DNA from 2 places in the Streptomyces sp. FIT100 genome. Region 2 is predicted to be linked to the other one. Evidence: riboswitches for the same ligand, from Rfam matches in the RefSeq annotation. Region 2 holds a riboswitch; the other holds the start of a gene.
The links. Region 2 has a riboswitch for glycine ahead of gcvP (aminomethyl-transferring glycine dehydrogenase). Riboswitches for the same ligand answer to the same signal wherever they lie in the genome.
Positions count from the first base shown of each region.

Region 1 (15,280 bases), 4.7 Mb from region 2:
ACAGCGACTTGCGGTCCGCCAGCTCCACGATCTTGCCGAGGTACATGACCGCGATCCGGTCCGAGACGTGCCGGATGACCGAGAGGTCGTGCGCGATGATCACGTAGGTGAGGCCCAGCTCCTCCTGGAGGTCGTCCAGCAGGTTGACCACCTGCGCCTGGATCGACACGTCCAGCGCGGAGACCGGCTCGTCCGCGACGACGAGCTTCGGCTTGAGGGCGAGCGCCCGGGCGATGCCGATGCGCTGGCGCTGTCCGCCGGAGAACTCGTGCGGGTAGCGGTTGTAGTGCTCCGGGTTCAGACCCACCAGGCCGAGCAGCCGCTGGACCTCCTTCTTGATCCCGCCCTCGGGCTCCACGCCCTGGAGCCGGAAGGGGGCCGAGACGATCGAGCCGACCGTGTGCCGCGGGTTCAGCGAACCGTAGGGGTCCTGGAAGATCATCTGGATGTCCCGGCGGAACGGCCGCATCCGGCCCACGCCGAGGTGCGAGATGTCCGCCCCCTGGAACTCGACCGTGCCGCCGGTCGGTTCGAGCAGCCGGGTGATCAGCCGGCCCATCGTCGACTTCCCGCAGCCGGACTCGCCCACCACGCCGAGCGTCTCGCCCGGCAGGACGTCGAAGTCGATGCCGTCGACCGCCTTGACGGCACCGACCTGCCGCTGGAGCAGGCCCTTCTTGATCGGAAAGTGCTTGACCAGGCCCGACACCTTCAGCAGCGGGGCATCGGCGGGCGCTCCCTGCTGCGGGATCGCCACCTTCGTGTCTTTGTTGTCGCTCACAGCTTCGGCGCAATCTCTTCGGTCCAGATGCGGGTCCGCTCCTCCTGCGACATGTGGCAGGCCGAGTAGTGGCGGCCGGACGACTCGCGCAGCTCGGGACGCTCGGTGCGGGTGATGCCGCCCTTGGGGACTTCCGCGTAGGGGCAGCGCGGGTGGAAGGCGCAGCCGCTGGGGATGTTGATCAGGCTGGGCGGCGAGCCCTTGACCGGGATCAGGCGCTCGGTCTGCTCACGGTCGATGCGCGGCATCGAGCCCAGCAGGCCCCAGGTGTAGGGGTGCTGGGGTTCGTAGAAGACCTTCTCGGCCGCGCCGCGCTCCACACAGCGCCCGCCGTACATCACGAGGATGTCGTCGGCGAGCTCGGCCACGACGCCGAGGTCGTGGGTGATGATGATGACCGCGGAGCCGAACTCCTTCTGGAGATCCCGGATCAGGTCGAGGATCTGGGCCTGCACGGTCACGTCGAGCGCGGTGGTCGGCTCGTCCGCGATGAGCAGCTCCGGGTTGTTGACCAGTGCCATCGCGATCATGGCGCGCTGGCGCATACCGCCGGAGAACTCGTGGGGGTAGTTGTCGAACCGCTTGGCGGGCTCGGGGATGCCGACCCGGTCGAGGAGCTCGACCGCACGCTTGCGGGCCGTCTTCTTGTCCACCTTGTGGTGGACGCGGTACGCCTCCACGATCTGGTGGCCGACCGTGTAGTACGGGTGCATCGCCGACAGCGGATCCTGGAAGATCATCGCCATCTCGCGCCCGCGCAGCCGCCGTACGGCGTCGGGGTCGGCGGAGAGCAGCTCCTGCCCGTTGAGCCAGACCTCACCGGAGATCTGCGCCTTCTGCCGGCCGTACTGGCCGACGGTGTGCAGTCCCATGATGCCGAGCGAGGTCACCGACTTGCCGGAGCCGGACTCGCCCACGATGCCGAGGGTCTTGCCCTTCTCCAGCTGGAAGGTGAGACCGTCCACGGACTTGACGAGGCCGTCGTCGGTCGGGAAGTGGATCTTGAGATCGCGTACGTCCAGGAACGCGTCGGACGGTGCGGTCGGAGCGGGCTCGCCCAGGGCGGCCCCGGTTTTCGCCAGCTGGTCCGTCATGCGAGCCTCACTCGGGGGTCGATCACTGCGTACAGGAGGTCCACGACGAGGTTCATGATGACCACGGCCGACGCGGTGATCAGCGTGACCGCCAGGATCAGCGGCAGGTCGCGTTCGCTCACCGCCCTGAAGGCGGCGTTCCCGAGACCGGGCAGGTTGAACGCGGTCTCGGTCAGGATCGCGCCGCCGACGAGGGCGCCGAGGTCCATGCCGAAGATGGTCAGGATGGGGGTCATGGTGGAGCGCATGGCGTGCTTGCCGAGCACCACCGGCTCCGTGAGGCCCTTCGCCCGGGCGGTGCGGATGTAGTCCTCGCCCAGCACCTCCAGCATGGTGGCGCGGGTGAGTCTGGCGTACATCGCCGCGTACAGGAAGGCGAGGGTGACCCAGGGCAGCAGCAGGCCCATGAACCAGGAGCCGGGCGACTCGGTGAACGGCACCCACCTGGCGTCCAGCCAGCCGAGCTGGATGCGGAAGACCAGCAGCGCCAGCATGGCGGTGAAGTAGATGGGGAGCGAGACGCCGGCGAGCGCGGTGACCATGGCGACCCGGTCGATCGCGGTGCCGCGCCGGAGCGCGGAGACCACGCCGGTGCTGACGCCCATGACCAGCCAGAGCACGGCCGCGCCGAGGACCATGGAGACGGTCACCGGGATGCGGTCGACCAGCATCAGCCAGACGTCCTGCTCGGTGCGGAACGAGTAGCCGAAGCAGGGCGCCGCACAGTGGATGGTGTCGCCGCCGCCGACGTAGTCGCGTCCGACGAAGATTCCGGAGACGAAGTGCCAGAACTGCACCAGGATCGGCTCGTCCAGGCCCAGCTTCTGCCGGACGCCCTCGATGGAGGCCGGATCCGCCTGCTTGCCGACGAACATCGCGGCAGGGTCACTGCCGGTCAGCTTGGGGATCAGGAAGAAGATGCCGAGCGTCACCAAGGTGACGACGAGCAGCATCACTACGACGGCGAAGAGCCGTCGGACGATATATGCAAGCATGCGGTCGGCCGGCCGGCGGCCGGGGAATCCGATCGGATTCCCCGGCCGCCGCGCCTGGCCATCACCTGCCCTTCGGACCTAGCGGCGGGTGGTGCGCCGTTGGAGCGGGTGGGGGGTTACTTGACGACGCCGAGCGACGCGTAGTCGTAGCGGCCGTTGTAGGCGTCGGCCGTGTAGACGTTGGTCAGTCGGGAGCTGCGCCAGATGATGTTCTTCTCGTGGGTGAAGGGCAGGTAGACCGCGGCCTCCGAGACCTTCGTGTTGATCTGCTTGTACAGCTCGCCGGCCTTCTCGGGGTCGGTCTCCTGCAGCGCCTGGTCGAACAGGCCGTTGATGGCAGGGTCGTTCAGCTCCGAGAAGTTGTTGTTGCCGCTCTGGAGGATGAAGCGACTGTCGACCAGCGGCTGCAGGAAGCCCTGGCCGGACGGGAAGTCCGCGCCCCAGCCCATGATGATGATGCCGTAACCCTTGTCCTTGACGACCTTCGGCGAGCCGATGATGCCGGAGGTCTGGGCGCCGTCGAACTGGTCGATCTGGGCGTCGATCCCGACGGCCTTCAGCGACTGCTGGAGGGACTCGGCGGTGGCGATCTCGATCGGCTTGTTGTTGCGGACCGCGATGGTGGTCTTGAAGCCGTTCGGCTTGCCGCACTTCGCCAGGGCCTCCTTGGCCTTGGCGACGTCCGCCTTGCCGGCGAGCTTGCCGTACGGGTCGGCCTTCGGGTCGGCGCCCTTGATCGCCGGCGGCAGCATGTTGGCGGCGATGTCGCCACCGGCCTGCGGGCCGCCGCGGGCGGTCTGCAGGGACTTGGAGTCGGCCGCGTAGATCATCGCCTTGCGGCACTCGATATTGGGGACGACCGTCTGCGGGAAGACCGCGTAGCGGATGAAGCCGGTCTGCGGGTTGTCCGCGTTGTCCTTGTGCTGCTGGAGCACCTTGGCGCGGGCGGCCTGGCCGATGCCGGTGGCGTTGAGATCGACGTCGTACTCGCCCTCGATGAGGCGGTTGTCCATGTCGTCGGGGTTCGTGGTGAACGTGACGCTGATCGTGTCCGGCAGGGCCTTGCGGACGGTGTCCGACTTGGCGTCCCACTTGTCGTTGCGGACCAGCTTGATGGACTTGTTCGGGGTGTAGGACTCCCACTTGTACGGGCCGGAGGAGAACGGCTTCAGGCCGTACTTGGCCTTGGTGTCCATGTCCTGGCGGACCGGGGAGGCGGCCGGCATGGCCAGCATCTGCAGGAAGTCGCTGTTGGCGACGGGCAGCTTGAAGATGATGGTCTTGTCGTCCGGCGTCTCGATGGCCTTCAGACCGAGCTTGTCCGGGGTGGTGTCCTTGTACGGGCCCTTGTACTCGCCCTTGGGGTCGAGGACCTGCTGGAGGTAGATCGGGCCGCCGGAGATGACGTCCTGGGCCCAGATGCGCTCGATGCCGTACTTGATGTCCTTGGACGTGATCGGCTTGCCGTCCTCCCAGGCGACCCCGTCCTTCAGCGTGAAGGTGTAGGTCAGGCCGTCGGGGGAGATCTGGCCGGCGTCGGTGGCGAGGTCCGGGACGAGCTCGGTGGACTCGGCGCCGGGCGCGGCCTTGAAGGTGACCAGCTGGCGCGTGTAGTAGCGGGCGAAGTCCCACATGAAGCCGTAGTAGCCGCGCTGCGGGTCCCACGAGTCGGCCTCCTGCGAGCCGATGAACTTCAGCTCGCCGCCCTTCTTGTCGGAGGCGTTGGCGACCTTGTTCACGGCGGCGTTGAAGCCGGCCGCGCTGCTCTTGTCCTCACCGCTGCCGCTGCCGCCGCCGCACGCCGTGGTGACGAGCATGGTGGCCGAGGCGAGCAGGGCGCCTGCGGCGATTCTGCGCCTCTGGGGGCTGTTCAGTGTCATGGTCTCGCAACCTCCGTAATCATGGCGGCCGTTACGGCGGTCCGCCGTTGGGATGGGCCTCCTGTCGCCAGCGGCAGGGGCGTGTCTTTCGGTTCTTCCTGACGGCTCGTCGCGGAGGGTCAGCGGGCGCCCTTCGGGTCGAGCGCATCGCGTACGCCGTCGCCGAAGAGGTTGAACGCGAGGACGGTGATGAAGATCGCCAGACCGGGGATCACCATGAACAGTGGGTCTGCTTCATAGGTGTTGACGGCCTTCGACAGCATCTGCCCCCAGGAAGCCGTGGGCGGCTTCACACCCGCGCCGAGGAAGCTGAGCGCCGCTTCGGTGAGGATGTTGGTGGGGATCATGAGGGTCGCGTAGACGGTGATCGGGGCGACCAGGTTGGGCAGTAGTTCCCGGCGCAGGATGTAGAGGCGGCCGGCGCCCAGGCTGCGGGCGGCCTCGACGTACTCCCGCTCACGCAGCGAGAGGGTCTGGCCGCGGACGATCCGGCCGACGTAGGGCCAGCCGAAGAAGCCGATGACGACGACCAGCGCGCCGATGCGCACACCGGAACCCGACACTCCGAGGAGGTCGTTGGGCAGGACGGAGACGAGCGCGATGGTGAAGAGCAGCTGCGGGAAGGCGAGCATCACGTCCATGACCCGGCTGAGCGCCGCGTCGACCCAGCCGCCGAAGTAGCCGGCGATGACGCCCAGCACGGTGCCCAGGAAGACGGCGAAGACGGCCGCGAGGAAGGCCACGAGCAGCGAGATGCGCGCGCCGTAGACGATGCGGCTGAACACGTCGCGGCCGTTGACCGGTTCGACGCCGAGCAGGAAGTCGGAGCTGATGCCGCCGTACGGGCCGATCGGCGTGCCGAAGAGCGGGTCGATCTGGTCCTCGTGGAAGTCGTTCGGCGGGTGGCCGAGCAGGCTCACGATCAGCGGCGCGAAGACGGCGACCAGGATGAGGAGGACAACGATGGCGCCGCCCGCGAGGGCGAGCCGGTCGCGCTTGAGCCTGGTCCAGGCGATCTGCCAGGGAGAGCGGCCTTCGATCGCCTTCGCAGGGCCTTCGGGCGCGACATCGACAGCGGCGGCGGAGGTTCCGGCCGCACTCGTGTCGTGCAGTGGTGCCGTCATCGTGGTGAGGACCCCTCTCGGCCGCCGGTAGCCGGCCTTTGCCCGCCGCGGGTGGCGGCGTGGTGTAACGAGTGCTGGGGCAGTTCGCGCGAAGAGTCGAACGCCCTGTGATGCGGGGAGTCTTCAATGGGTCGGCGATCAGTCGCCATACCTGGCAGCGAATGTTGCTCAACCGTGATGCGACCGGACGCCATCCGTTTTCCGGACGCTACTGCTTGCTGAGCGGGGCAAGCCGGACAATTGCGTACTGGTAGCGCTCGATTCACACCCATACGTGCGATGCGGCCCGTCGGCCGGGGCCCGGCACGGCGGATGACGCCACGCCGGAGTGACGGCCGGTCAGGACGGCCGTTACGGACTCTCCGGTCAGTACGCGGGCGGGTACCCGTACCCCGGACGCTGGGGCGGGACGCCGTGGGCCTCGCGGTCGTAGAACGGGCGGGCGTTGGCCCGCAGCCACATCGCCACCGGGTCGTAGTCGTCGGACATGGCGACGGTGGACACCGGAAGCCCGTCGGGGACGGCGGCGACCGACTGCTGCATCATCGCGCGGACGCTCTCGACGGACTGCTGACCCGTGTCGTACAGATCCAGGCCGATGGCGAGATACGGGGCGCCGAGCGCGGGCTGCACCCAGGCCCTGCGCAACGAGCGGACGGCGGGGGTGCGGTGCGCGTTCTGCGTGAGCAGGGCGTAGAACTGGGGGATCTCGACGGCGGGCTCGGCCAGCCGGAGCGGCCCCGCGGGCATCCGGTCGAGGCCGGTGGCGATCCGGCGCAGATCGAGCCAGGGGATGCCGACGCCGCCGCCCGGGGCGTGCGGGTTGAGCCAGATGCCCCAGTGGTCGGGGAAGAGGGCACGGGCGATGTCGGATCCCGTGACGACCTCGTGGGCGCGGGTCCAGCCGGAGGCGGCGAGCTCCTGGGGGGAGGTGACGCACGGGGCGTACGCCTGGCCGTCCACCTCCATGTTCCCGTACTGGGCGTCGGGGGAGCCGGAGCTGCCGTGCCACAGCAGCATCCAGAGCCGGCCGGTGGCCGGCTCGGCGAGCGCGCGGAGCAGCGCCTCGTACGCGTCGTAGCGTCCGGGCGTCACCTGGCGCAGCATGTGCTCGACCTGCCCGGCCGCCGCGGTGCCTGACGCACTCACCCTGGTCCCCCTCTTCGATCCGCCGTTGCCCTGAACCAGCTTAAGCGGCGGTACTGACGCCGCCTTGACGCCTGCCTCGGCGCCTACGCGTACTGCCGGGTGTAGAAGGGCCGGACACGGTTGAGCATCCAGTCGCCGACCGGATCCTGCGCGATGTCCAGCAGCACCAGGTTGACCGGCCACTGCACGGCGACCCGGCCGAGCGCGCGGCCGAGCGCGTCCATGGGCGCGGTGCGGTGGTGGGCCTCCCAGGCGGAGAGCTGGACGCCGATGAACAGGGTCGGCGCGTCGCCCTCGATGCTCGCCAGCACCCGGCGGGCGGTCTGGACGATGCCGGTCTCCTCGAACTCCCCGGCCGCGGCGGCGAGGAAGTCGATCGGCTCCTCCTGCCAGTCCGGCTCGAACAGCCGGACACGGCCGCCGCTCGCCGGCCCTCCCCCATAGCCTCCGGCATGGGAGGTACCCCCGAACGGGGTGCGGCCGGTGCGGCAGAGCTCGGCGACGGCCGGCGGGGGCAGCGGGACGCCGACGGCGCCGCCGGGGTTCACGGCGATGCCGAGCTGCGGAGGCAGTCCGCGGGCGAACTCGACCGCCGGGGCGACGGTGCCGGAGACACGGTCGCCCAGGCAGAGGAGGAACTGCTGCTGGGAGCTGAAGACGGGCACGTACGGAGCGCCGTCGATCTCCAGGGTGGGCAGGTCGAGGCCGGGGCTGTCCGGGCCACCGCCGTTGGGGAGCGGCACCCAGAGGTGGCTGCGGCCGAGGACCTCGACGAGGCGTGCGCCGGCCGTGGGGTTGCCGAGCGACGCGGCGAGCACCTCTTCGAGCTCGTTGGCGGGCCATGTCGTGTGCGCGTCCACTGCGTCTTCCCTGCTTCCCCGTCCCCGTCCGGCCCGGTACGGGCCGCGATGTCCTGCGGAAGCAGGGTAGCGGTACGGAGCCCCCACGGGCGGGGGCTCCGTACTCACCGGGCTCCGTAATCGCGGGGGCTGGGTGTTCGCCGGGGCTCCGCGCCCGGAGCCCCCGCTCACGCCGCCGGGGTGAAGCCGATCCGGCTCAGCGCCGTGGCGGCGTCGCGGTCGAGGAGCGTGGCGGAGGAGCAGCCGGAGGGGAGACGGCCGCGCTCCGCGTCACGGAGCAGGCGGGAGACGGCGTACCGGTGGCGGGAGAAGGCGTACGGGGAGACGCCCCTGCCCCGCTCGCGCTGGCCCGCGCGGGCGACGGCGGGGGCGACGTCCAGCAGGAGCAGATGGAGGGAGCGGCCGCGGCGGCGGGCCTCGCGGGCCAGCCAGCGGCGGACCCAGGACTGGGTGCCGCAGTCGTGGACGATCACGCCGGCGCCGGAGCGCAGGGCGCGCCACAGCCCGGCGTAGTGCGCGGCACGCACCAGCGGCCGGTACACCGCGTACGGCAGCAGCCGGGGCATCCGCGCGTCCCAGCGGTCGCGGGCGTCCTGGGAGTCGATGCCGCCGCCCTCCGCCGCGCGCCGTATCAGCGTGGACTTGCCGCTCCCGGGCAGCCCCGAGATCACGACCACGTCCCCGTGGGCGAACTCCAGGCTGCGCGGGAGGCGGCCCGACCGGTCACGCAGGTCACGCACGACGGGCGCACGCGCGGGCACGCCGAGCCGCGCGGGCAGCCCCGCCGCCCGGGCTGTCGTCGTCATATAGGCACCTGACCGCTGCAACGTCATCGCTCTCCCCCTTGTCGGGTCTTCGGGACCCTGCCCAAGAAGCTTAAAGAAAAGGTAATGACCAACAAGCGATTTGCTGATCCGGGCGCCCGTGCAATGATGGCCGCGCCAACTGCATACCGGCCGCTTGAATCCGCGCGGGAGAGTCCCGGCCACTGTGTGCGCCGGGCGCCGAAGGAGCAAGTACCTCCCTTGAATCTCTCAGGCCCCGTACCGCGCGTGATGAGGCAGATCTGAAAAGCGAGTCGCAGCTCATGCGGCTCCACCCAAGGTGCAAGTCGTGATCACACGCACATGTGGTCGTGATGAACCTCTCAGGTTTCGATGACAGATGGGGAGGATCGTCCTCGCCAGTCATGCCCTGGGAGTCCTATCCATGAGCACCACCCCCCGTCTCACCGCCCTCGATGCGCTGCATCGCTCGCTGGGCGCGACCATGACCGACTTCGCCGGCTGGGACATGCCCCTGCGGTACGCCAGCGAGCGCGACGAGCACAACGCCGTACGGACCAAGGCCGGTCTCTTCGACCTCTCCCACATGGGTGAGATCACCGTCACCGGGCCGGAGGCCGCCGCCCTTCTGGACTACGCGCTCGTCGGCAACATCGGCGGGGTCGCCGTCGGCCGCGCCCGCTACACGATGATCTGCCAGGAGGACGGCGGGATCCTCGACGACCTGATCGTCTATCGCCTGGGCGAAACGGAGTACATGGTCGTCGCCAACGCCTCGAACGCGCAGACCGTGCTGGACGCCCTGACCGAGCGGGCCGCCGGCTTCGACGCCGCCGTACGGGACGACCGCGACGCGTACGCGCTGATCGCGGTCCAGGGCCCCGAGTCCCCCGGCATCCTGAAGTCGCTCACCGACGCGGACCTCGACGGGCTGAAGTACTACGCGGGCCTGCCCGGGACCGTCGCGGGGGTGCCCGCGCTGATCGCCCGTACCGGCTACACGGGTGAGGACGGCTTCGAACTCTTCGTCGAGCCGCAGCACGCCGAGAAGCTGTGGCGGGCCCTGACCGAGGCGGGCGAGCCCGTCGGCCTCGTCCCCTGCGGTCTGTCCTGCCGTGACACGCTCCGCCTGGAGGCGGGCATGCCGCTGTACGGGCACGAGCTGACGACCTCCCTCACACCGTTCGACGCGGGCCTGGGCCGGGTCGTGAAGTTCGAGAAGGAGGGCGACTTCGTCGGCCGCGCCGCCCTGGAGGCCGCCGCCGAGCGGGCCGCCGCCACCCCGCCGCGCAAGCTCGTCGGCCTGATCGCCGAAGGCCGCCGGGTGCCGCGCGCCGGGATGCCCGTCGTCGCCGCCGGCCAGGTGATCGGCGAGGTCACCTCAGGAGCCCCGTCGCCGACCCTGGGCAAGCCGCTGGCCATCGCGTACGTCGACGCGGCGCACGCCGCGCCCGGCACCGAGGGCGTGGGCGTCGACATCCGCGGTACTCATGAGCCGTACGAGGTCGTGGCGCTCCCCTTCTACAAGCGCCAGAAGTAGTCCCTCCGGCGCAGGAAGCAGTACCTCCAGCGCCGGAAGCAGTCCTTCCAGCAGCCCCTATCAGCAGCACTCCCCCGCGTACAGGAGAATTCACGTCATGAGCAACCCCCAGCAGCTGCGCTACAGCAAGGAGCACGAATGGCTGTCGGCCGCCGAGGACGGCGTCTCGACGGTCGGCATCACGGAGTTCGCGGCCAACGCGCTCGGTGACGTCGTCTACGCCCAGCTCCCCGAGGTCGGCTCCACGGTCACCGAGGGCGAGACCTGCGGTGAGCTCGAGTCGACCAAGTCGGTCAGCGACCTGTACTCCCCCGTCAGCGGAGAGATCGTCGAGGCCAACCAGGACGTCGTGGACGACCCGTCGCTGGTGAACTCCGCCCCGTTCGAGGGCGGTTGGCTGTTCAAGGTGCGCGTCACGGAGGAGCCGAAGGACCTGCTCTCCGCGGACGAGTACACCGAGTTCTCCGGCAACTAGGGATCACCATGTCGCTTCTCAACACCCCTCTCCACGAGCTCGACCCGGACGTCGCCGCCGCCGTCGACGCCGAGCTCCACCGCCAGCAGTCCACCCTGGAGATGATCGCCTCGGAGAACTTCGCTCCGGTCGCGGTCATGGAGGCGCAGGGCTCGGTCCTCACCAACAAGTACGCCGAGGGCTACCCGGGCCGCCGCTACTACGGCGGCTGCGAGCATGTCGATGTCGTCGAGCAGATCGCCATCGACCGCATCAAGGAGCTGTTCGGCGCCGAGCACGCCAACGTGCAGCCGCACTCGGGCGCCCAGGCCAACGCCGCCGCGATGTTCGCGCTGCTGAAGCCGGGCGACACGATCATGGGTCTGAACCTCGCGCACGGCGGGCACCTGACCCACGGCATGAAGATCAACTTCTCCGGCAAGCTCTACAATGTGGTCGCCTACCACGTCGACGACCAGACCGGCCAGGTCGACATGGCCGAGGTCGAGCGGCTCGCCAAGGAGTCCAAGCCGAAGCTGATCGTGGCCGGCTGGTCCGCGTACCCGCGCCAGCTGGACTTCGCCGCCTTCCGCCGGATCGCGGACGAGGTCGGCGCGTACCTGATGGTCGACATGGCCCACTTCGCGGGCCTGGTCGCTGCGGGCCTGCACCCGAACCCGGTGCCGCACGCCCATGTCGTGACCACGACCACCCACAAGACGCTTGGCGGCCCGCGCGGCGGTGTGATCCTCTGCACCTCCGAGCTCGCCAAGAAGATCAACTCGGCGGTCTTTCCCGGTCAGCAGGGCGGTCCGCTGGAGCACGTCATCGCGGCGAAGGCGGTCTCCTTCAAGGTCGCGGCCTCCGAGGAGTTCAAGGAGCGCCAGCAGCGCACCCTGGAGGGCTCGAAGATCATCGCCGAGCGTCTGGTCCAGGACGACGTCGAGCAGGCCGGCGTGTCGGTCCTGTCCGGCGGCACGGACGTGCACCTGGTCCTGGTCGACCTGCGACACTCGGAGCTGGACGGCCAGCAGGCCGAGGACCGGCTCCACGAGGTCGGCATCACGGTCAACCGCAACGCGGTCCCGAACGACCCCCGCCCGCCGATGGTCACCTCGGGTCTGCGGATCGGTACGCCCGCGCTCGCGACCCGCGGCTTCCAGGCCGAGGACTTCCGCGAGGTCGCCGACGTCATCGCCGAGGTGCTGAAGGCGCCCTCCTCCTTCGGGGCGGCCGAGGCGGAGGCGCTGAAGGCGCGGGTGACGGCCCTGGCCGCGAAGCACCCGCTCTACCCTGGTCTGTAATCCAGACGTAAGCAAAACAAAAGGGGCACCGCGCACACTGGAGAGTGAGTGCGGTGCCCCGCACCACGCAACAGCCCGTTCGTCCTTCTGCGCCACCCCGGCAGACAACGGCGTCTACCAGCTTTGAGGAGTACCCCAGTGGCCATCTCGGTCTTCGACCTGTTCTCGATCGGCATCGGCCCGTCCAGCTCCCACACGGTCGGCCCGATGCGGGCCGCGGCGCTGTTCGCCCGCCGGCTGAAGAACGAGGGCCTGCTCGCCCACACCACCGCGATACGCGCCGAGCTGTACGGCTCGCTCGGCGCGACCGGCCACGGCCACGGCACCCCGAAGGCCGTCCTGCTGGGCCTGGAGGGGAACTCCCCGCGCACGGTCGACGTCGAGACCGCCGACGACCAGGTCGAGCGGATCAAGAACAGCAAGCGGATCAGCATCCTCGGTGCCCACGAGATCGACTTCGACTTCGACGAGGACCTGGTCCTGCACCGCCGCAAGACGCTCCCGTACCACGCGAACGGCATGACCCTGTGGGCGTACGACGCCGAGGGCCAGTCGCTGCTGGAGAAGACGTACTACTCGGTCGGCGGCGGCTTCGTCGTCGACGAGGACGCCGTCGGCGAGGACCGGATCAAGCTCGACGACACCGTGCTGAAGTACCCCTTCCGCACCGGTGACGAGCTGCTGCGGCTCTCCCGCGACACCGGTCTTTCGATCTCCGCCCTGATGCTGGAGAACGAGAAGGCGTGGCGGACCGAGGAGGAGATCCGCGAGGGTCTCCTGGACATCTGGCGCGTCATGCAGGCCTGTGTCTCGCGCGGCATGTCCCGCGAGGGCATCCTCCCGGGCGGCCTGAAGGTGCGCCGGCGCGCCGCCACCACCGCGCGCAAGCTGCGCTCCGAGGGCGACCCGAAGGCGCTCGCGATGGAGTGGATCACCCTCTACGCGATGGCCGTGAACGAGGAGAACGCGGCGGGCGGCCGCGTCGTCACCGCTCCGACGAACGGCGCCGCGGGCATCATCCCCGCGGTCCTGCACTACTACATGAACTTCGTGCCCGGCGCCGACGAGGAGGGCGTCGTGCGCTTCCTGCTCGCGGCCGGCGCGATCGGCATGCTCTTCAAGGAGAACGCCTCGATCTCCGGCGCCGAGGTCGGCTGCCAGGGCGAGGTCGGCTCGGCCTGCTCCATGGCGGCGGGCGCGCTCGCCGAGGTGATGGGCGGCTCCCCGGAGCAGGTGGAGAACGCCGCCGAGATCGGCATGGAGCACAACCTCGGCCTGACCTGCGACCCGGTCGGCGGTCTGGTGCAGATCCCGTGCATCGAGCGCAACGGCATGGCGGCGGTGAAGGCCGTCACGGCGGCGCGGATGGCGATGCGCGGCGACGGCAGCCACAAGGTCTCCCTGGACAAGGTCATCAAGACCATGAAGGAGACCGGAGCGGACATGAGCGTCAAGTACAAGGAGACCGCGCGCGGCGGGCTCGCGGTGAACATCATCGAGTGCTGATCCGGTGATGACACGGCGCGGCCCCCGGCGACATGCGCCGGGGGCCGCGCCGCGTGCGCCCGGTGGGATCAGTCCTTGTGGGATCGGTCCTTGTGGGATCAGTCCTTGTGGGATCAGTCCTTGTCGAGGGACGCCCAGAACTCGTCGAAGGTCAGCAGGCCGTCGCCGTTGCCGTCCTTGGCCTTGATGACGGCCGCGGCGACCGTCTCGGTGACGTGGAAGTCGCCCAGCTGCGCCATCACGCTCTTGTACTCCGAGGCCGAGATCAGCCCGTCGCCGTTCAGGTCGTAACGGTCGAAGGCCTTGCGCGCCGACTCGATGTCCGCCACTGTCCACCCCTTCTTGGTGCCTTACTGACGGAGGTCAGGCTATCGGCGCTGCCGGTGCGCGAGGATGGAGGGGTGAGCGACGAGCTGGTACGGATCCTGGCGGCGGCGGCGCGTGGCGAGTTCCCGCCGCCGGACGGTACGACCACGGTGGTTCCGCAGCCGGATCCGCGGGACGCGGGCGTGCTGGCCTTCACCGCGCACTCCGTCGTGTTCACGGACGAGGACCCCGCGTGGGTGCGCTCCACACTCGCGGCCACGGCCGGCGATCCGCTCGCGGCGAGCATGAACCCCGCCTTCCTGAGCGCCCTGATGGCCAGGACCGGCCGCTCCATGAACACGATCGACCTGCTGTCGGTCGCGCCCTGGCGGTCCGGGCTTCCGGACCTCTCGCTGCGCGAGTTCGAGGACCGGGACCATCCCCGGGTGGCGCGGGCCCTCAAGTACCGCGACGAGGTACGGGTATGGGCGACGGACGGCGGTGTGCTGGCGCTCGGCCGCGGGGTGGCGGGCCGGTGGGAGGCCGCCATCGAGGTGGACCTGGAGGCGCGGGGCGGGGGGCTCGGCGTGGAGCTGGCGCTCGCCGCCCGTCATCTGGTCCCGCGCGGCGCATACGTGTGGGCGCAGCAGCCTCCGGGGAACGCACGCAGTGTGCGGACGTTCCAGCAGGCGGGGTACCGGCCGGTCGGCTCCGAGGCGCTGCTGGCCGCCGGCTGAGGCACCGGCCGGCCCCGGGTCAGCGGAAGACGCCCGTGTGGCCGAGCGAGTAGCGGCCCGGCTGCGGATAGACCGCGAGTCCGTGCGGGCCGTCGCCGACCGGGATACGGGCCAGCTGCCGGCCGGTCGTGGTGTCGACGGCGTACACCTCCGAGTGGTACCGCCCCGACAGCCAGAGCACCTTGCCGTCGGCGGAGACCCCGCCCATGTCGGGGGAACCGCCGCCCGGGAGCTGCCACTTCTTCGTGAGGTCGTCCCGGGCGAAGTCGAAGACGGAGATGGAGCCCTCGCCGCGGTTGGTGATGTACATCTCCCTGGAGTCACGGCTGACGTAGAGGCCGTGGGCGCCCTTGCCGGTGGGCAGCAGGTTCGGCGTGGTGAACCGGTCGCCGTCCAGCACCCATACGCCGTGGGCCTTCATGTCGGCGATGTAGAAGGTCCTGCCGTCCGGCGAGAGCTTCACGTCCTGCGGCATCGCGCCGGAGAACGGGAGCTTCTGCTGGGCGGTCACCTCCATCCGCTCCGTGTCCACCCTGAGCAGTTCCCCGGAGAACTCGCAGGAGACGATGAAGTACCGCCCGTCGGCGGAGAAGTCCGCGTGGTTGACGCCGTAGCAGGACACCGGGGTGGTCTTGAGCGTCTGCATGGTGTGGGGGTCGCGGAAGACGAGCTCGCGGTCGAGGGAGGCCATGACGACGGCGTGGCGGCCGTTGGGCGTGAAGTAGAGGTTGTACGGGTCGTGCACGTCGACGGGGCTGCCCGCCT
Region 1 covers NZ_CP075715.1:5,608,802-5,624,081, reverse strand. Annotated here, with positions in the region: gene KK483_RS25385 (ABC transporter ATP-binding protein) at 1-781, opposite strand, end outside; gene KK483_RS25380 (ABC transporter ATP-binding protein) at 778-1,875, opposite strand; gene KK483_RS25375 (ABC transporter permease) at 1,872-2,870, opposite strand; gene KK483_RS25370 (ABC transporter substrate-binding protein) at 2,987-4,750, opposite strand; gene KK483_RS25365 (ABC transporter permease) at 4,870-5,874, opposite strand; gene KK483_RS25360 (enhanced serine sensitivity protein SseB C-terminal domain-containing protein) at 6,241-7,023, opposite strand; gene KK483_RS25355 (enhanced serine sensitivity protein SseB) at 7,107-7,883, opposite strand; gene KK483_RS25350 (ATP-binding protein) at 8,051-8,716, opposite strand; glycine riboswitch at 8,845-8,942, shown strand; gene gcvT (glycine cleavage system aminomethyltransferase GcvT) at 9,093-10,208, shown strand; gene gcvH (glycine cleavage system protein GcvH) at 10,306-10,683, shown strand; gene glyA (serine hydroxymethyltransferase) at 10,692-11,966, shown strand; gene KK483_RS25330 (L-serine ammonia-lyase) at 12,105-13,472, shown strand; gene KK483_RS25325 (EF-hand domain-containing protein) at 13,586-13,801, opposite strand; gene KK483_RS25320 (GNAT family N-acetyltransferase) at 13,874-14,515, shown strand; gene KK483_RS25315 (YncE family protein) at 14,535-15,280, opposite strand, start outside.
Region 1: it holds a riboswitch for glycine, as region 2 does, so the genes downstream of both, gcvT (glycine cleavage system aminomethyltransferase GcvT) here and gcvP (aminomethyl-transferring glycine dehydrogenase) in region 2, are expected to answer to the same signal.

Region 2 (15,280 bases):
CGCCGAGAACATGAAGCTGATGGGCTTCCCCGCCGAAGTGACCTGGACGGTCGAGGAACTGGAGCCCGAGCGGGTCTTCGCGATCAAGGGCAAGGGGCCGATGAGCGTCAACGTGGCCACACGCTACACGCTCTCCCCCGACGGCGAGGCGACGCAGGTCCGCATCGACGGGGAGTTCACGGGCGCGGCCGTCTCGCTCATGGCGGGCAAGCTGAAGGACTCGGCGACCGCGGCGCTCAACGAGTCGCTGCGGAAGCTCGGAGGGCTGGTGGCCTGAACGGTACGGGCCGGCCGCCCCGCACGGCGCGAGCGAGGGCCCCGCGACCCGGTGTCGCGGGGCCCGGTACCGCGAGTCCCGGTGTCGCGGGGCCCGGTACCGCGAGTCCCGGTGTCGCGGGGGCCCTGACCGCACCCCGTCGGGGGTCAGTGCTCGTCGGCGAGGATGAGATACAGCTTCTTGCGCGCTTCGTTGATGACCGCGATCGCCTTCTGCCGCTGCTCCGGCGAGCCCGTCTTCCAGACCTGGCCGAACGCCTCCATCAGGCCGACTCCGGCCTGCCTGATCTCGTTCATCGCGTCCCAGTCGATGCCGCGGCCCGCCTCCTCCCAGGGGGCGTCCGGGACCGAATCGGCCTCGGCGCGTCCCGCGTCGGTGAGCGTGAACAGCTTCTTGCCGCCCTCGCTCGCGCTGGCGATGAGCCCCTCGTCCTCCAGCAGCTGGAGCGTGGGGTAGACCGAGCCGGGGCTGGGCTTCCAGGCTCCGCCGCTGCGCTCGCCGATCTCCTGGATCATCTCGTAACCGTGCATCGGGCGGTCCTTCAGCAGCGCCAGGATCGAGGCGCGCACATCACCGCGGCGCGCCCTGCCGCGGCCACCTCCGCGGCCGTGCCCCCCACCCCATGGCGGGCCGCCGAAGCCGGGCCCGAAGGGACCGAACGCGGCACGCAGCTTCTCGGAGTCACCGCCCCGACCGTGATGGCCGGGCCCGCAATTCCCCATTCCGTGTGAACGCATCGCCACGCTCCTTCCATCGTTGATCTGTCGCGATACCTCAACGATATATCGGAACACATCGCCTGACAACGGCCGACCGGGCCACCAACCAGAAATTGGCCTTGGTCTGCTGGTTTGCGGACCCCTACCGTCAACGGCATGCGGATTCGAATCGTGGACGCCTTCACCGACCGGCCCTTCGCGGGCAACCCCGCCGGAGTGCTCCTCCTCGACGGCGACGGCTTCCCCTCCGACGACTGGCTCCAGAGCGTGGCGTCCGAGGTGAACCTCTCCGAGACGGCCTTCGCCCATCCCCTGAACGGCGATGACGGCGGCGCCGACTGGGCGCTGCGCTGGCTCACCCCGACCGCCGAGGTCGACATGTGCGGGCACGCCACGCTCGCCATGGCGCATGTCCTGCACACGACGGGGACGGCCACGGGCACGGTGAGCTTCGCGGCGCGCTGCGGGATCCTCACCACGACCGCGCACGAGGACGGCTCCATCACCATGGACTTCCCGGTCGCACCGCTCACCCCGGCCGAGCTCTCCGCGGCGGCCGTCGAGGCGCTGGGCGCCGTGCCGCGTTCGGTGCACTACACCGGGGAGCACGTCGGTGACCTGCTGGTGGAGCTGGCCGACGAGCCGACCGTGCGCGGGCTCGAACCGGATCTGCGCGCGCTGGCCGGCACGTCGAAGCGGGGCATCGTCGTCACGGCTCCCGCCGAGGATCCGGCCCGTGGCTACGACTTCGCCTCGCGCGGCTTCTTCCCCAACTTCGGTGTCGACGAGGATCCGGTGACCGGCAGCGCGCACACCGCACTCGCCCCGTTCTGGTCCGCCCGGCTGGGACGCGAGGAGCTGACCGGGTTGCAGGGCGCCACCCGCACCGGTCTCGTCCGTACGGCCCTGCGCGGCGACCGGGTGCTGCTCACGGGGCGGGCGGTGACCGTCATCGACGGAGAGCTGCACGCGAGGCCCTGACGGCGCGGATGCGCCAGGAGGTGGCGGCGTCAGAGCGCGGGGGCGTCAGAGGGTCGGCAGCCAGCTGACCTTGCCTGCGAGCAGCGCGTACCCGACGAAGGCGCCGATGTCGAGCAGTGTGTGGGCGACGACGAGCGGCCCGACGCGGCCCCATCGCCGGTACAGGAGGACGAACACGACGCCCATCACCATGTTGCCGATGAAGCCGCCGATGCCTTGGTACAGGTGGTAGGAGCCGCGCAGCACGGAACTGGCCGCGAGCGCCGCCATCGGGCTCCAGCCGAGCTGTCCGAGCCGGCGGAGCAGGTATCCGACGACGATCACTTCTTCGACGACGGAGTTCTCCAGTGCGGAGAGGATGAGGACCGGGAACTTCCACCACACCTCGGGCAGCGCTTCGGGCACGACGGTCAGGTTGAATCCGCCGGCTCGGGCGACGAGGTAGAAGGCGAGCCCGGCGCTGCCGATACCGGCCGCGACGAGCGCGCCGCGCCCGAGGTCGGGCCAGGGCTTCGTGCGGTCGAAGCCGATCGCCTTGAGTCCTCCGGCGCCTTCCCGCAGCAGCAGGTGGGCGACGAGCGCGACGGGGACGAGGGCGGTGGCGATGCCGAAGAGCTGCCAGGCGAGGTCGAGCCAGGGGCGGCCTGGGGCGTAGGAGCTGTTGAGGGTGGCGGCCTGGTCCTTGAGGCCGCCGGGTTTGGTCAGCGAGCCGGTGAAGCTGATGAGCGAGGAGACCGCGCTGGCGCCGAGGGAGAGTGCGAGGACCAGCAGGGTCTCGGACCGCAGGGTGGTGCGGGAGAGCCCTCCCGCCGGGAGCGGTCCGGACATCTCACCTGTGTGCGCCTGCACTGCTGCCTCCTGTTTGCCTCGTCCGCCGTCACAGCTTGCATGACGTGGACGGGGCGCACGACGGCAGGGCCGATTCCCACCGGCCGTTTCAGACGGCCGGTCCGGCCGGCCAGGTGTGGACGGGCTCACCCAGGTGCATCAGCTCGCCGTAGCGGCGGGTGACGGCCGCGAGTGCGCTGTCGCGGTCCAGTCCGGCCTCGGTGGTCCGGTGGAAGGTGTCGGCCTGCCAGGAGGCGCCGTTGGTCCGGCGGCGGCAGCGGCCCTCGATGATGCCGAGGTAGTGGTCGCGGTCGGCCGGTTCGACGTTCCAGGCGTCGAGGCCCGCGGCGGCGAGGGGCAGGAGTTCGTCACGTACGAGCTTGACGGCGGGTACACGGGTCATTGCGCCGCCGCGGCCGGGGCGCGGCCAGTGGAGTTCGGCGTCGATGCCGTGCCGGCAGGCGCTGTCGAAGTTGTCGGCTGCGGCTTCGAAGGGCATGCGGGTCCAGATGGGGCGTGGCTCCTCGGCGAGTGCGCGGACGAGGCCGTAGTAGAAGGCGGCGTTGGCGACGACGTCGGTGACGGTGGGCCCGGCGGGCAGGACCCGGTTCTCCACGCGCAGATGGGGTGTGCCGTCGGCGATGCCGTAGACCGGGCGGTTCCACCGGTAGACCGTGCCGTTGTGCAGGACGAGTTCCTGGAGGCGGGGGACGCCGCCGTGGTCGAGCACGCGCAGGGGGTCCTCCTCGTCGCAGATGGGCAGCAGTGCGGGGAAGTAGCGGAGGTTCTCCTCGAAGAGCTCGTAGGCGGAGGAGATCCAGCGTTCGCCGAACCAGGTCCTCGGTCGCACGCCCTGTGCCTGGAGTTCGGGTGGACGGGTGTCGGTGGCCTGGGTGAACAGGGGTGGCCGTGATTCGCGCCAGAGCTCCCTGCCGAAGAGGAACGGGGAGTTGGCGCCGACGGCGATCTGGACGGCGGCGACGGCCTGTGCGGCGTTCCAGACGTCGGCGAACCGGGCGGGGGTGACCTGGAGGTGCAACTGGACGGAGGTGCAGGCGGCTTCGGGGGCGATGGAGGTGGCGGTGCAGTGGAGGCGTTCGACTCCGTCGATGTCGAGGGTGAAGTCCTCCCCCCGGGCGGCGACGATCTGGTCGTTCAGAAGGGCGTAGCGATCGACGTCGGAGAGGTTGGCGGGGACGAGGTCGGTGCGGGTGAGCGTGGGGAGAATGCCGATCATGACGATGCCCGCGTCGAGTTCCGTGGCTTTGCGGTGGGCATATGCGAGCCCGGTGCGCAGCTCTTCGGCGAGCTGGTCGAGGACGTGTCCGGCGAGCCGGTGCGGGGCGATGTTGACTTCCAGGTTGAACATTCCGAGTTCCGTCTGGAAATCACGACTGGCGATCCGGTCGAGCACGGCGCCATTCATCATGCGCGGCTGCCCGTCGGTGCCCGCGAGATTGAGTTCTATCTCCAGCCCCATGAGGTTCTTGGGGCGGTCGAACCTCTTCTCTTTCAGGAGTCTCGCCAGTCCCTCCAGACACTGCTGGAGCTTTTGCCGGTACCTTTGCCGATCGGACAGGTCGAATCCGCCCGCCACGACCTTCTCCCCCATCGAAGCACCCCTCGTCGAGTGGCGGCCTGCGGCTCGGGCCGCTCGCGTCAGGGACGATAATGCCCAGACCTCGTGATCCATAACGCCGTTCGTTCGACGGTCGGACGGTAGTCCGGTTCCCGCTTTCGCCGGGCACATTCCGGCGGCATGGCGCAGTGCGCAGGTACCACTTCTGCGGGTGTGGTGAAAAACGCCGACGAGATTCGGCCGTCCGCTGTCGGGGTAACACCCCAGGTGACGCTCGCGCGTTCATGGGAAATCGACAGGACCGACCCTTGGAAAAGTCTGGTTTCCGCCTTGCCGGCAATACCGGGGACAGCTAGCAGAAACACTGTGTGAACACGCGTCGTATAAACTTCGCGAACGAGGCAGAGAGTTGGCGCCCGGCCATGGCCTTTCCAGCCCCCTCTGGCCCACGCTGACAGTGCCGTCCGCTTCTGCCCTCGCATCACCGTGTCTCTTGAGTGAGAGGCGACCCACCATGCCGCTGCATGTTCCCCCGGCTCCCGCGCCTGCCCTGCGCAGCGTCCTCGCGGCGCTCGGTTCCCCCGCCGCTGTCCATGAGGCCCGTACGCCGGGTCTCCGTTCCGTCCAGGGAGCGCTGAGTGCCGAACTCCCCCTTCCCGTCCATGTGCTGGACCAGGTGGTTCCGCACGCCGGCCGTTCGCCGCGCACCCGGCTGGCCGGCTGGCGGTTCCTGATCCGCAGCGGTGAGCGGTCCGTCGCCGCCGCGGACACGATGCTGACCGCTGACGGCTGGGCCTTCTCGCACTTCTTCGAGGGTCCCTACGTCACATCGACGGAGCGGGCACTGGTGCAGGCCGAGTCGCTCACGGAGGACTATCAGCCACGGCTGCTGTCCGTCCCGGAGCTGTACATGATCACGTTGTGGCTGCACGGCGACACGGCGGCGGACGCGTCGGGCGGCACGCCGGCTCCGGCTGATCTGCTGGTGCCGCTGGCGCCGGCGCCGCCGGGGATCGCCGCGCACCGTCCGCACCGGGTGGCGGATCTGCTGCCGGTGCTGACGCTGCGGGTGACGCCGGCGACGCCGCTGCTGGGGTCGCCTGCCTGAGGGTATGCCGGTGGTGCTCACGCCCTGTGGCCCATGGTCACGGGGCGCCATCGTGCTCCCGGTCGGACTAGTCAGCTGCGGCCATGCCAAACCACCCGATCAGGCCCTGTAGTTGGGGTGAACCGTCCGCGCGGGTGATACGTCCTTGAGTGTGAGGACGAGCTGCCGTGAAATCCCTGCGGATTGACGCTCGTGGGGCAACACTGGGATCGGACCGAGAGATACGGGGGCGGCCATGAACAGCGCATCGAGCCGCAGGACAGTCACCACTTCGCAGCGAAAGAACCCATCCATGTGCCAGCACCAGCCACCTTGCCCGTCAGCCGAGTCCCCCGACCGGGAGGCGGCCCGTCGCGTGGCGCACCACCCGGAGCAGGGCTGGAGTCTGCTGTGCAACGGAGTACTGCTTTTCGAGGACACCGGCGAGCTGCTCCCGGACGGGCAGATCATCGCCCCGCACCGGCCGCAGCAGGTGGCGTCGGCGGCCTGAGGGCCCGTACGACCGAGGGCCGGCTCGGAGGTTCCGAACCGGCCCTGACGCGTGTCCGCCGTTCTCAGTCGGCGTCAGCGGGTGGTGTCAGTCGCTGACGGTCGCTGTCAGCCGTCGTACTCGTCGAGCGGCGGGCAGGAGCAGACGAGGTTCCGGTCGCCGAAGGCGCCGTCGATACGGCGCACCGGCGGCCAGTACTTGTCGGCGGCCTGGACACCGGCGGGGAAGACGGCCTCCTCGCGGCTGTACGCGTGCTCCCACTCGCCGCCGAGCGCGGCCGCGGTGTGCGGCGCGTTGCGCAGCGGGTTGTCGTCGGTGGGCCACTCGCCGGTGGCGACCTTCTCGATCTCCGCACGGATCGCGATCATCGTCTCGCAGAACCGGTCGATTTCGGCCAGGTCCTCGCTCTCGGTGGGCTCGATCATGAGGGTGCCGGCGACGGGGAACGACATGGTCGGGGCGTGGAAGCCGTAGTCGATCAGGCGCTTGGCGATGTCGTCGACGCTGACGCCGGTGGCCTTGGCCAGGGGGCGCAGATCGACGATGCACTCGTGCGCGACGAGGCCGGCGGGGCCGGTGTAGAGCACGGGGTAGTGCGGTTCGAGGCGCTTGGCGATGTAGTTCGCCGCGAGGACGGCGACCTGGGTGGCGCGCTTGAGGCCCTCACCGCCCATGAGCCGGACGTACGCCCAGGAGATGGGCAGGATGCCGGCCGAGCCCCAGGGGGCGGCCGAGATGGGGCCGACGCCGGTCTCGGGGCCCGCGGACGGCTGGAGCGGGTGGTTCGGCAGGAACGGGGCGAGGTGGGCGCGGACGCCGACCGGGCCGACGCCGGGGCCGCCGCCCCCGTGCGGGATGCAGAACGTCTTGTGCAGGTTGAGGTGCGAGACGTCGCCGCCGAACTTGCCCGGCTTGGCGAGGCCGACCAGCGCGTTGAGGTTCGCGCCGTCCACGTACACCTGGCCGCCGGCGTCGTGCACCTCGGCGCAGATGTCGGCGACGTGCTCCTCGAAGACGCCGTGCGTCGACGGGTACGTGATCATGAGGACCGAGAGCTCGTCGCGGTACTGCTCGATCTTGGCGCGCAGGTCGGCGACGTCGATCTCGCCGTCGTCGGCGGTCTTGACGACGACGACCTTCATGCCGGCCATGACGGCGCTGGCTGCGTTGGTGCCGTGGGCGGAGGAGGGGATGAGGCAGACGGTGCGCTGCTCGTCGCCGTTGGCGCGGTGGTAGGCGCGGACGGCGAGGAGGCCGGCGAGCTCGCCCTGGGATCCGGCGTTGGGCTGGATGGAGACGTTGTCGTAGCCGGTGACCTCGGCGAGGCGCTCTTCCAGCTCACGGATCAGGGTCAGGTAGCCCTGAGCCTGCTCGACCGGCGCGAAGGGGTGCATCTGGCCGAACTCGGGCCAGGTGACCGGCTCCATCTCGGTGGTCGCGTTCAGCTTCATCGTGCAGGAGCCGAGCGGGATCATGCCGCGGTCGAGCGCGTAGTCGCGGTCGGCGAGCCTGCGCAGGTAGCGCAGCATCGCGGTCTCGGAGCGGTGCTGGTGGAAGACCGGGTGGGTGAGGTAGTCGTCGGTGCGCAGCAGCCCGGCGGGGAGGGTGTCGTCGGTGGCGGCGTCGAGGGCCTCGATGTCGCCGTCCACGCCGAAGGCGGACCAGACGGCGATGAGCTGGGCGCGGCCGGTGGTCTCGTCGCAGGACACGGAGACGTGGTCGGCGTCGACGAGGTGGAGGTTGACACCGCTCTCGCGGGCGGCGACGACGACGTCGGCCGCCTTGCCGGGGACGCGGGCGGTGAGCGTGTCGAAGTACACGTCGTGGACGAGCTCCACGCCTCCGGAGCGCAGGCCGGCGGCGAGGATCGCGGCGTAGCGGTGGGTGCGGCGGGCGATGGTGCGCAGGCCGTCCGGGCCGTGGTAGACGGCGTACATTCCGGCCATCACGGCGAGCAGCACCTGCGCGGTGCAGATGTTGCTGGTGGCCTTCTCGCGGCGGATGTGCTGCTCGCGGGTCTGCAGGGCGAGGCGGTACGCCTTGTTGCCATCGGCGTCGACGGAGACGCCGACGAGGCGGCCCGGGAGGCTGCGGGCGTGCTTGTCCTGCACGGCCATGTAACCGGCGTGGGGGCCGCCGAAGCCCATGGGGACGCCGAAGCGCTGGGTGGTGCCGACGGCGATGTCGGCGCCGAGCTCGCCGGGCGAGGTGAGCAGGGTGAGGGCGAGCAGATCGGCCGCGACGGTGACGATCGCGCCCAGCCCGTGGGCCTGCTCGATGACGGGCTTGAGGTCGCGCACCGCGCCGGAGGCACCGGGGTACTGGAGCAGTACGCCGAAGACGCCGCGCTCGGCGATCTCGGCGGGGATGCCGTCGCTGAGGTCGGCGACGACGACCTCGACGCCGGTGGGCTCGGCGCGGGTCTCGATGACTGCGGTGGTCTGCGGCAGGGTGTCGGCGTCGACCAGGAAGACGCCGTTCTTGACCTTGCCGACACGGCGGGACAGGGCCATGGCCTCGGCGGCCGCGGTGCCCTCGTCGAGGAGGGAGGCCCCGGAGGTGGGCAGCCCCGTGAGCTCGGCGACCACGGTCTGGAAGTTGAGCAGCGCCTCGAGCCGGCCCTGGGAGATCTCGGGCTGGTAGGGGGTGTAGGCCGTGTACCAGGCCGGGTTCTCCATGACGTTGCGGAGGATGACCGGCGGGGTGAACGTGCCGTAGTAGCCGAGGCCGATCATCGGCGCGAGGACCTTGTTGCGGTCCGCGAGGGAGCGCAGTTCGGCGAGGACCTCGGCCTCGGTGCGGGCGCCGGGCAGCCCGAGGGCCTCGGCGCTCTTGATGACGTCCGGCACGGCGGCGGCGGTGAGCTCGTCGAGCGAGCCGTAGCCGACCTGGGCGAGCATCTTGGCCTGGGCCTCGGCGTCGGGGCCGATGTGGCGCTGCTCAAAGGGGGTGCCTCGCTCCAGCTGGGAGAGCGGAGTGCGGTTGGCGGTCATGCTGAGGCCTCCTGGTCGATGCGACCTGCGAGGGGCACCACGGCGTGGGTGCCCGGACGGCCTCCCCCTCTGTCATCTCAACCTGAGAGCTTCACCGGTCCGTCCGCTCGCTGACGTCCCGACTTTCACCGTCGGTGAGAGCGGATGCCGTCGACGCCCGCCCTGCTTTCCAGAGTGACCTCGTCCGTGCGGTACAGGGGCCTGAGAGATTCCGGGGAGGATTTGCTCCTTCGGCGTCTCCGGTGTGAGAACCGGAGCACTCTCCCGCACGGGGTCGACAGCCGATGCCAGCCTACCAGCGAGGTCTTGACCGGAACCTTCGAGTGGCCGACCCCACAAATGTGGACTTTCGTAGTACTTACCGAGGAGTGCGACCAGTTGGAGGGACCGTGCAGACCGATGTCGATCCGCGCAGCCTGATAGGCCGCAAGGCGTACGACCGCAACGGCGCCAAGATCGGGACCGTGGACGAGGTGTATCTCGACGACGCGACGGGGGTGCCCGAGTGGGCGGCCGTACGCACCGGACTGTTCAGCCGGGACGCGTTCGTGCCGCTGGAGCCGAGCGAACTCGCCAACGACGGACTGCACATTCCGTTCGAGCGGGCTCTGATCAAGGACGCCCCGGACTTCGGTGTCGGGCGGCATCTCTCGCCCGAGCAGGAGCTCCAGCTGTACCACCACTACGGTCTCGACCTCCCCTCTCCTCCCGGGAAGACGACTCCGTCGGCCCCTGCCTCCCCCTCCTCGCCCACGTCATCCGAGTCGACCGCTGCACCCGAGTCGTCCGCTTCCCCTGGGTCGCCGACCGCTTCCGGTGACGGCTCCGCCGGTGGCCCGGACCCGGCGTCCGGCCGGTCCGTGCCCGACCGTGACTTCGGCCGGCTGGCGGGCCGCGACGACTGATCGGCCTCCGGCCTGATGAGCGGCAGCGGCTCCGACGGTGTCAGTTCGGGGTCGTCGACCGGAAAGGTGCGAACCCGTCCCGGCACGGGCGACCACGGCTCCTCGAAGCGGACCGTGACCCGGCCGACTCCACTGCCCTGCACCCATCCCGCTCCGTACCGGACGTGCTGCACGTCGTGTCCAGCCGGCCAGCGCCGCTCGGCGGGCTGCTGCGGCGGCTCCTGCGGATCCGTCCGCACCTCGGCGGCGGTGTCGATGCCGGGCCGTGCGTCGGTCCCGTCCCCGCCCGCCTGGGGCCCCTCCGAGGCCGCGTGCTCCCCGGCGGCGGCCTGGGCGAAGAGATCCTCCTGCGTGTAGTCGGCGAGGCCGCTCACGCCCACGCCGAGGAGCCGCACACCGCCCGTGGTGTCCACGGACTCCAGAAGCCGCCCCGCGGCCTCTCGCACGACCGCCGGGTCGTCCGTAGGCCCCCGAAGCGTCTCCGACCGGGTCAGTGTGGAGAAGTCGAAGCGCCGCACCTTCAGCACGATCGTCCGGCCCGAGTGCCCGGAGGCGCGCAGCCGCCGCACGCACCGGTCGGCGAGCCGCTCCACCTCCAGCCTGATCCGCAGCCGGTCGTGCAGATCCACGTCGAAGGTGTCCTCGACCGACACGGACTTCGCGTCCCGCTCGGCCACCACGGGCCGGTCGTCGTACCCCATGGCCATACGGAACAGCGCGGTCCCATGCGCCTTCCCCAGCAGCCGTACGAGCTCGTCCTCGCCGGCCGCCGCAAGGTCGGCGACGGTGGTCATGCCGGCCCGCCGCAGATGCTCCCCCGTGGCCGGCCCCACCCCGGGCAGCGTCCGCACCGGCATCGGCCCGAGGAGCTCGCGCTCGGTGCCAGGTTCTATCAGCACCAGACCGTCCGGCTTGGCCTGCTCGGAGGCGATCTTGGCGAGCATCTTCGACCCTGCGAGACCGACCGACCCGGTCAGCCCTGTGACCGTGAGAATGTCCCTGCGCAGCCGCTCACCGGCCGCCCGCGCCGTGGGTGAGTCATCGGCCGCACCGCCCGCTTCCAGGTCCACGAATGCCTCGTCCAGGCTCAGCGGCTCCACGAGCGGCGACAGCTCGCCCAGCAGCGCCATCACCTGCTCGCTGACCGACCGGTAGAGCGAGAACCGCGGCACGAGACAGGCGCCGTTCGGACAGAGCCGCCTGGCCTGGGCCATCGGCATCGCCGAATGGACCCCGAAGCGTCTCGCCTCGTACGACGCGGTCGCCACCACTCCGCGTGGTCCGAGCCCGCCGACGATCACCGGCTTTCCGCGCAGGCTGGGCTTCGCCGCCTGCTCGGCGGCGGCGAAGAACGCATCCATGTCCAGATGCAGAATCGTCGGCGCGGGTCTCACGTCTCAGATGCTGCCCTACGCCACTGACAATGCGGCCGTACGGACGTACGGCCGCATGCCGTCCTGTCCGCCCGGAGGCGGGTAGGGGTGCCGGGGTGTGCGCGACGGGTTCAGACGGCCCGGTCGCGGCGCCGTCGGGCCAGCTCGTCGGCGGGATTGTGCCCGATGAGCGTCTCGCCCGTGTCGATGCGCTCGCCGTGCAGCTGGGACAGTGCCGCCTCGACGTCGCGCCAGACGACGCCGACGGCGATGCCGAAGATCCCCTGACCGCCCTGGAGGAGGTCCACGACCTCGTCGGGCGACGAGCACTCGTAGACGGTCGCGCCGTCGCTCATCAGCGTCATCCGCTCGAGGTCCGCGAATCCGCGGGCCCGCAGGTGCTGCACCGTGGTCCGGATGTTCTGCAGCCCGACGCCCGTGTCGAGGAAGCGCTTCACGATCTTCAGGACGACGACGTCGCGGAAGCTGTAGAGCCGCTGGGTGCCCGATCCGTACGCCGGACGCACGCTCGGCTCGACGAGCCCGGTGCGTGCCCAGTAGTCGAGCTGCCGGTAGGTGATGCCTGCCGCGGCACACGCGGTCGGGCCGCGGTAGCCGACCGTCTCGGTCGGTGAGTCGGCCGAGGGTTCGACCGAACCGATGTGAAGCGGATACGACGCGCCCCGCCCCGGACTCACTCCGAGGGGGCCCCCTGCCGTACCGTCGCCGCTGCTTCTCACGCCGACCTCCGTCCTTGACCTGCCATCACGACGGTAGGCAGTCACTCGGGGTGCGTCAACGATCGCCACACTCGGCACGCCGAGTGATAATCACCCTGAGAGTGGTTTGCGTACCCCGATCCGGGGAAGTGCTGTTCGATTGGGCACCTGCACCCGGTGTGGTGATGACCTCCGCGGTCCGCCGACCCGCAGGTCACTGGCTGCTGGAGCCGAAGTCCTCGGGCGAGATCTGGTCGAGGAACTCGCGGAACTTCTCCACCTCGTCCTCCTGCTCGTCCGGGATCGCGATGCCCGCGTCGTCCAGGACCCCGTCGCTGCCGTAGATCGGCGTGCCGGTGCGCAGTGCGAGGGCTATGGCGTCGGAAGGACGGGCGCTGACCTCGACTCCGCTGGCGAAGACCAGCTCCGCGTAGAACACGCCTTCCCGCAGGTCGGTGATCCGCACCTCCGTGAGCTCCTGCCCGACGGCCTCCAGGACGTCCTTGAAGAGATCGTGGGTCAGCGGCCTGGCGGGGGCCATTCCCTGCTGTGCGAAGGCGATCGCGGTCGCCTCCCCCGGGCCGATCCAGATGGGGAGGTACCGGTCGCCTCCCACTTCGCGCAGGAGCACGATCGGCTGGTTGGAGGGCATTTCCACCCGGACACCCACAACGTCGAGCTCGTTCACACAGCAACCCTAGGACGTGCCCGGCAGGTTTGGGTAGTCGGGCTCCGCCAAGATCAGCACCCGATCACGGCAAACGGACGCCGAGGGCGGTCTGGACCAGGGCGGCGTGGAGGCGGACGGAAAGGTCGGCCAGTTCCTTGGTGGTCGCCTCGGCATGGGCTCTGGTCTGCGGATTGCGGTGCCGGCGCAGCGGTGCGACCACTTGTTCGACCAATCCGGCTTCGCGGTCGGCGGCGGCCTTCATGGCGCGCAGATGCCGGGGTTCCAGACCGAATCGGCCCATGTCGGCGACCAGTTTGGCCACGGTCACGGACTCGGCGTCGTAACCGCCCTCGGCCGCGGGAGTGATGAGTCCGTAGGACTCCCACTCCACCAGCTCCTCCTCGGTCACCTCGGCGGCGGCGAGCAGCTCGGACCGGCCGACCCGGGCCGCGGTCGGGCGGTCGGGATCCGGCTCGCTCCCTGGGTCGTACGGGTCCCGGGGCGCGCCCTGCGCCGGTGCGGCGAGCTGCTCACCGCGGGCGAGGGCGTCGAGGTGCTCCCGGATGACCTTGAGCGGAAGGTAGTGATCACGCTGCATGCGTAGCACCTGGGCCAGCCGCTCGACGTCCTCCGGACTGAACTTGCGGTAGCCGGACGGGGTGCGCCTCGGCTCGACCAGTCCCTCGGCCTCCAGGAAACGGATCTTGGAGATGGTGACCTCGGGAAACTCGTCGCGCAGCTGGGTCAGCACCGAGCCGATGCTGACCAGCCGGTTGCCACCGGCGGTGCCGTGACCGGCACCGCCCGAGGGTGTTCGCAGCATGGACCTTCCTTGAGGGTCACACGCCCCGCTGGCTCGAGTAGAAGACCAGCCGGTACTTGCCGATCTGGACCTCGTCACCGTTCGACAGCACGGCCGAGTCGATCGGCTCACGGTTGACGTACGTGCCGTTGAGGCTGCCGACGTCCGTGACGGTGAAGCGGCCGTCGGGCGACCGGCGGAACTCCACGTGGCGGCGTGACACGGTGACGTCGTCGAGGAAGATGTCGCTCTGCGGGTGACGTCCGGCCGTGGTCAGCTCGCCGTCCAGCAGGAAGCGGCTGCCCGAGTTCGGGCCGCGGCGCACGACGAGCAGCGCGGAGCCGAGCGGCAGGGCGTCGACCGCGGCCTGGGCCTCGGGCGAGAGCGACGGCACGGGCGTCTGGCCCGTGGTCTCCGACTCGTATGCCTCGATCCCGGAGATGGAGATCGTCGAGGTCGTCTCCGCAGCACGCTCCGCCGGCACCCCGGGCCGCAGCGGTGCGCCGCAGTTGGAGCAGAAGCGGCTGGCTTCGGCGTTGCGGTGCCCGCATCGCGTACAAACCGGCATGGACGAATCCTCCTGCCGCGGCTGCCCCGCGGGGGCCTGGGACGCATACGGGTCGGAGGCAAACCCTCCACCCGTACTTGAGGTTGGCGGTTCCCCGAAACCTATGCGGCCGGGACCGGCAGGGTCAACAGCAGACGCGCCCTGACCGCCGGGAATGTCACCATCGGAACCGGCGACCTCATCCCTGAAGAGCGGGCGCTCGCCGCTCTGCTCCGCCTCCTGGCCATGGCGCGGTGCGCGATGGCGGGCGGTGCCGCTCTCCTCGCGTGCGCTCTTGCCGAACAACTTCCCAAACAACTTCACGGGCGATTCCCCTTGACCGAAACTGACCCGCCCGTGGGGCAGGAACCCTGACTGAACACACCTGCCGACCCGGACATCCTCACAACGTCCGTAACCTCCGGACAGTTTCCACCACGCAGCATGCTTACGATGCGTCGACCCCCCGCAACCTCTCGCGCTTGTCCGGTGCCCCTCTTGTTCCCTCCGCCGGTGCCCCGCCTCACTGGGAGGACGACCGAGCGTAGTCAGGCCGTTGCGCCGGTCGCAAGGCATCCACGACGATCTTCTCGGAGCGTGTCACGGTGGCCGTGGCCTGCTCCTTCTCCAGCGTCTGCACGACACCTCCGGGGATGTTCAGCGCAGTCTCCAGGTCCTGGGACTTGCCGATGACCTTGAAGCCGTACGGTGCGCTGATCCCCTTGCCGTCGACCTCGATGTCGCCGGCGTCTCCGGAGAGGTAGGTGTCGGCGACGACCCGGACGCCGTTGATCTGGATGGCCTCGGCGCCCGCGGCACGCAGCTCCTGGATCGCGTCGAGCAGCATGTCCGACTCGACCGCTCCGGCCGCGTCCTCGATGGTCAGTGTGATGCCCGGCCCCTCGGCCGCCACCGTACCGGCGAGGATCCCCAGCTGCCGCTCCTTTTCCTGCGTCTGCTTGCGCGCCTCCTCCGCCTGGTCCGAGCTGGTCTCCAGCTCGGTGCGCTGGTTCTCCAGGCGCTGCTTCTCATCTTCCAGACGCTTGGTGCGGTCATCGAGTTCATCGAGGATGCGCACCAGATCCTCCTGGCGCGCTCCGCGCAGTGCGCTGTTGTCGCTGGTGGACCGGACCTGGATGGCCAGGCCGAGGCCGAGGACGAACAGCAGGAGGGCGACGATGAGTTGGGCGCGGGTGACCCTGGGCGGCCAGAGCGCGGCGGTCAGGCGCTGCCGGCCGGTGAGCGTGTCCTGGACCTGCTCCACCTGATCCACCTGATCCACCGCGGTT
Region 2 covers NZ_CP075715.1:953,610-968,889, forward strand. Annotated here, with positions in the region: gene KK483_RS04065 (SRPBCC family protein) at 1-277, shown strand, start outside; gene KK483_RS04070 (PadR family transcriptional regulator) at 424-1,014, opposite strand; gene KK483_RS04075 (PhzF family phenazine biosynthesis protein) at 1,153-1,977, shown strand; gene KK483_RS04080 (CPBP family intramembrane glutamic endopeptidase) at 2,023-2,805, opposite strand; gene KK483_RS04085 (glutamate-cysteine ligase family protein) at 2,915-4,417, opposite strand; gene KK483_RS04090 (hypothetical protein) at 4,899-5,492, shown strand; gene KK483_RS04095 (DUF5999 family protein) at 5,785-5,982, shown strand; gene gcvP (aminomethyl-transferring glycine dehydrogenase) at 6,090-8,975, opposite strand; glycine riboswitch at 9,155-9,252, opposite strand; partial or broken gene KK483_RS04105 (PRC-barrel domain-containing protein) at 9,365-9,694, shown strand; gene KK483_RS04110 (DNA polymerase IV) at 9,658-11,274, opposite strand; gene KK483_RS04115 (MerR family transcriptional regulator) at 11,385-11,993, opposite strand; gene KK483_RS04120 (bifunctional nuclease family protein) at 12,187-12,660, opposite strand; gene KK483_RS04125 (MerR family transcriptional regulator) at 12,725-13,465, opposite strand; gene KK483_RS04130 (FHA domain-containing protein) at 13,482-14,420, opposite strand; gene KK483_RS04135 (DUF881 domain-containing protein) at 14,515-15,280, opposite strand, start outside.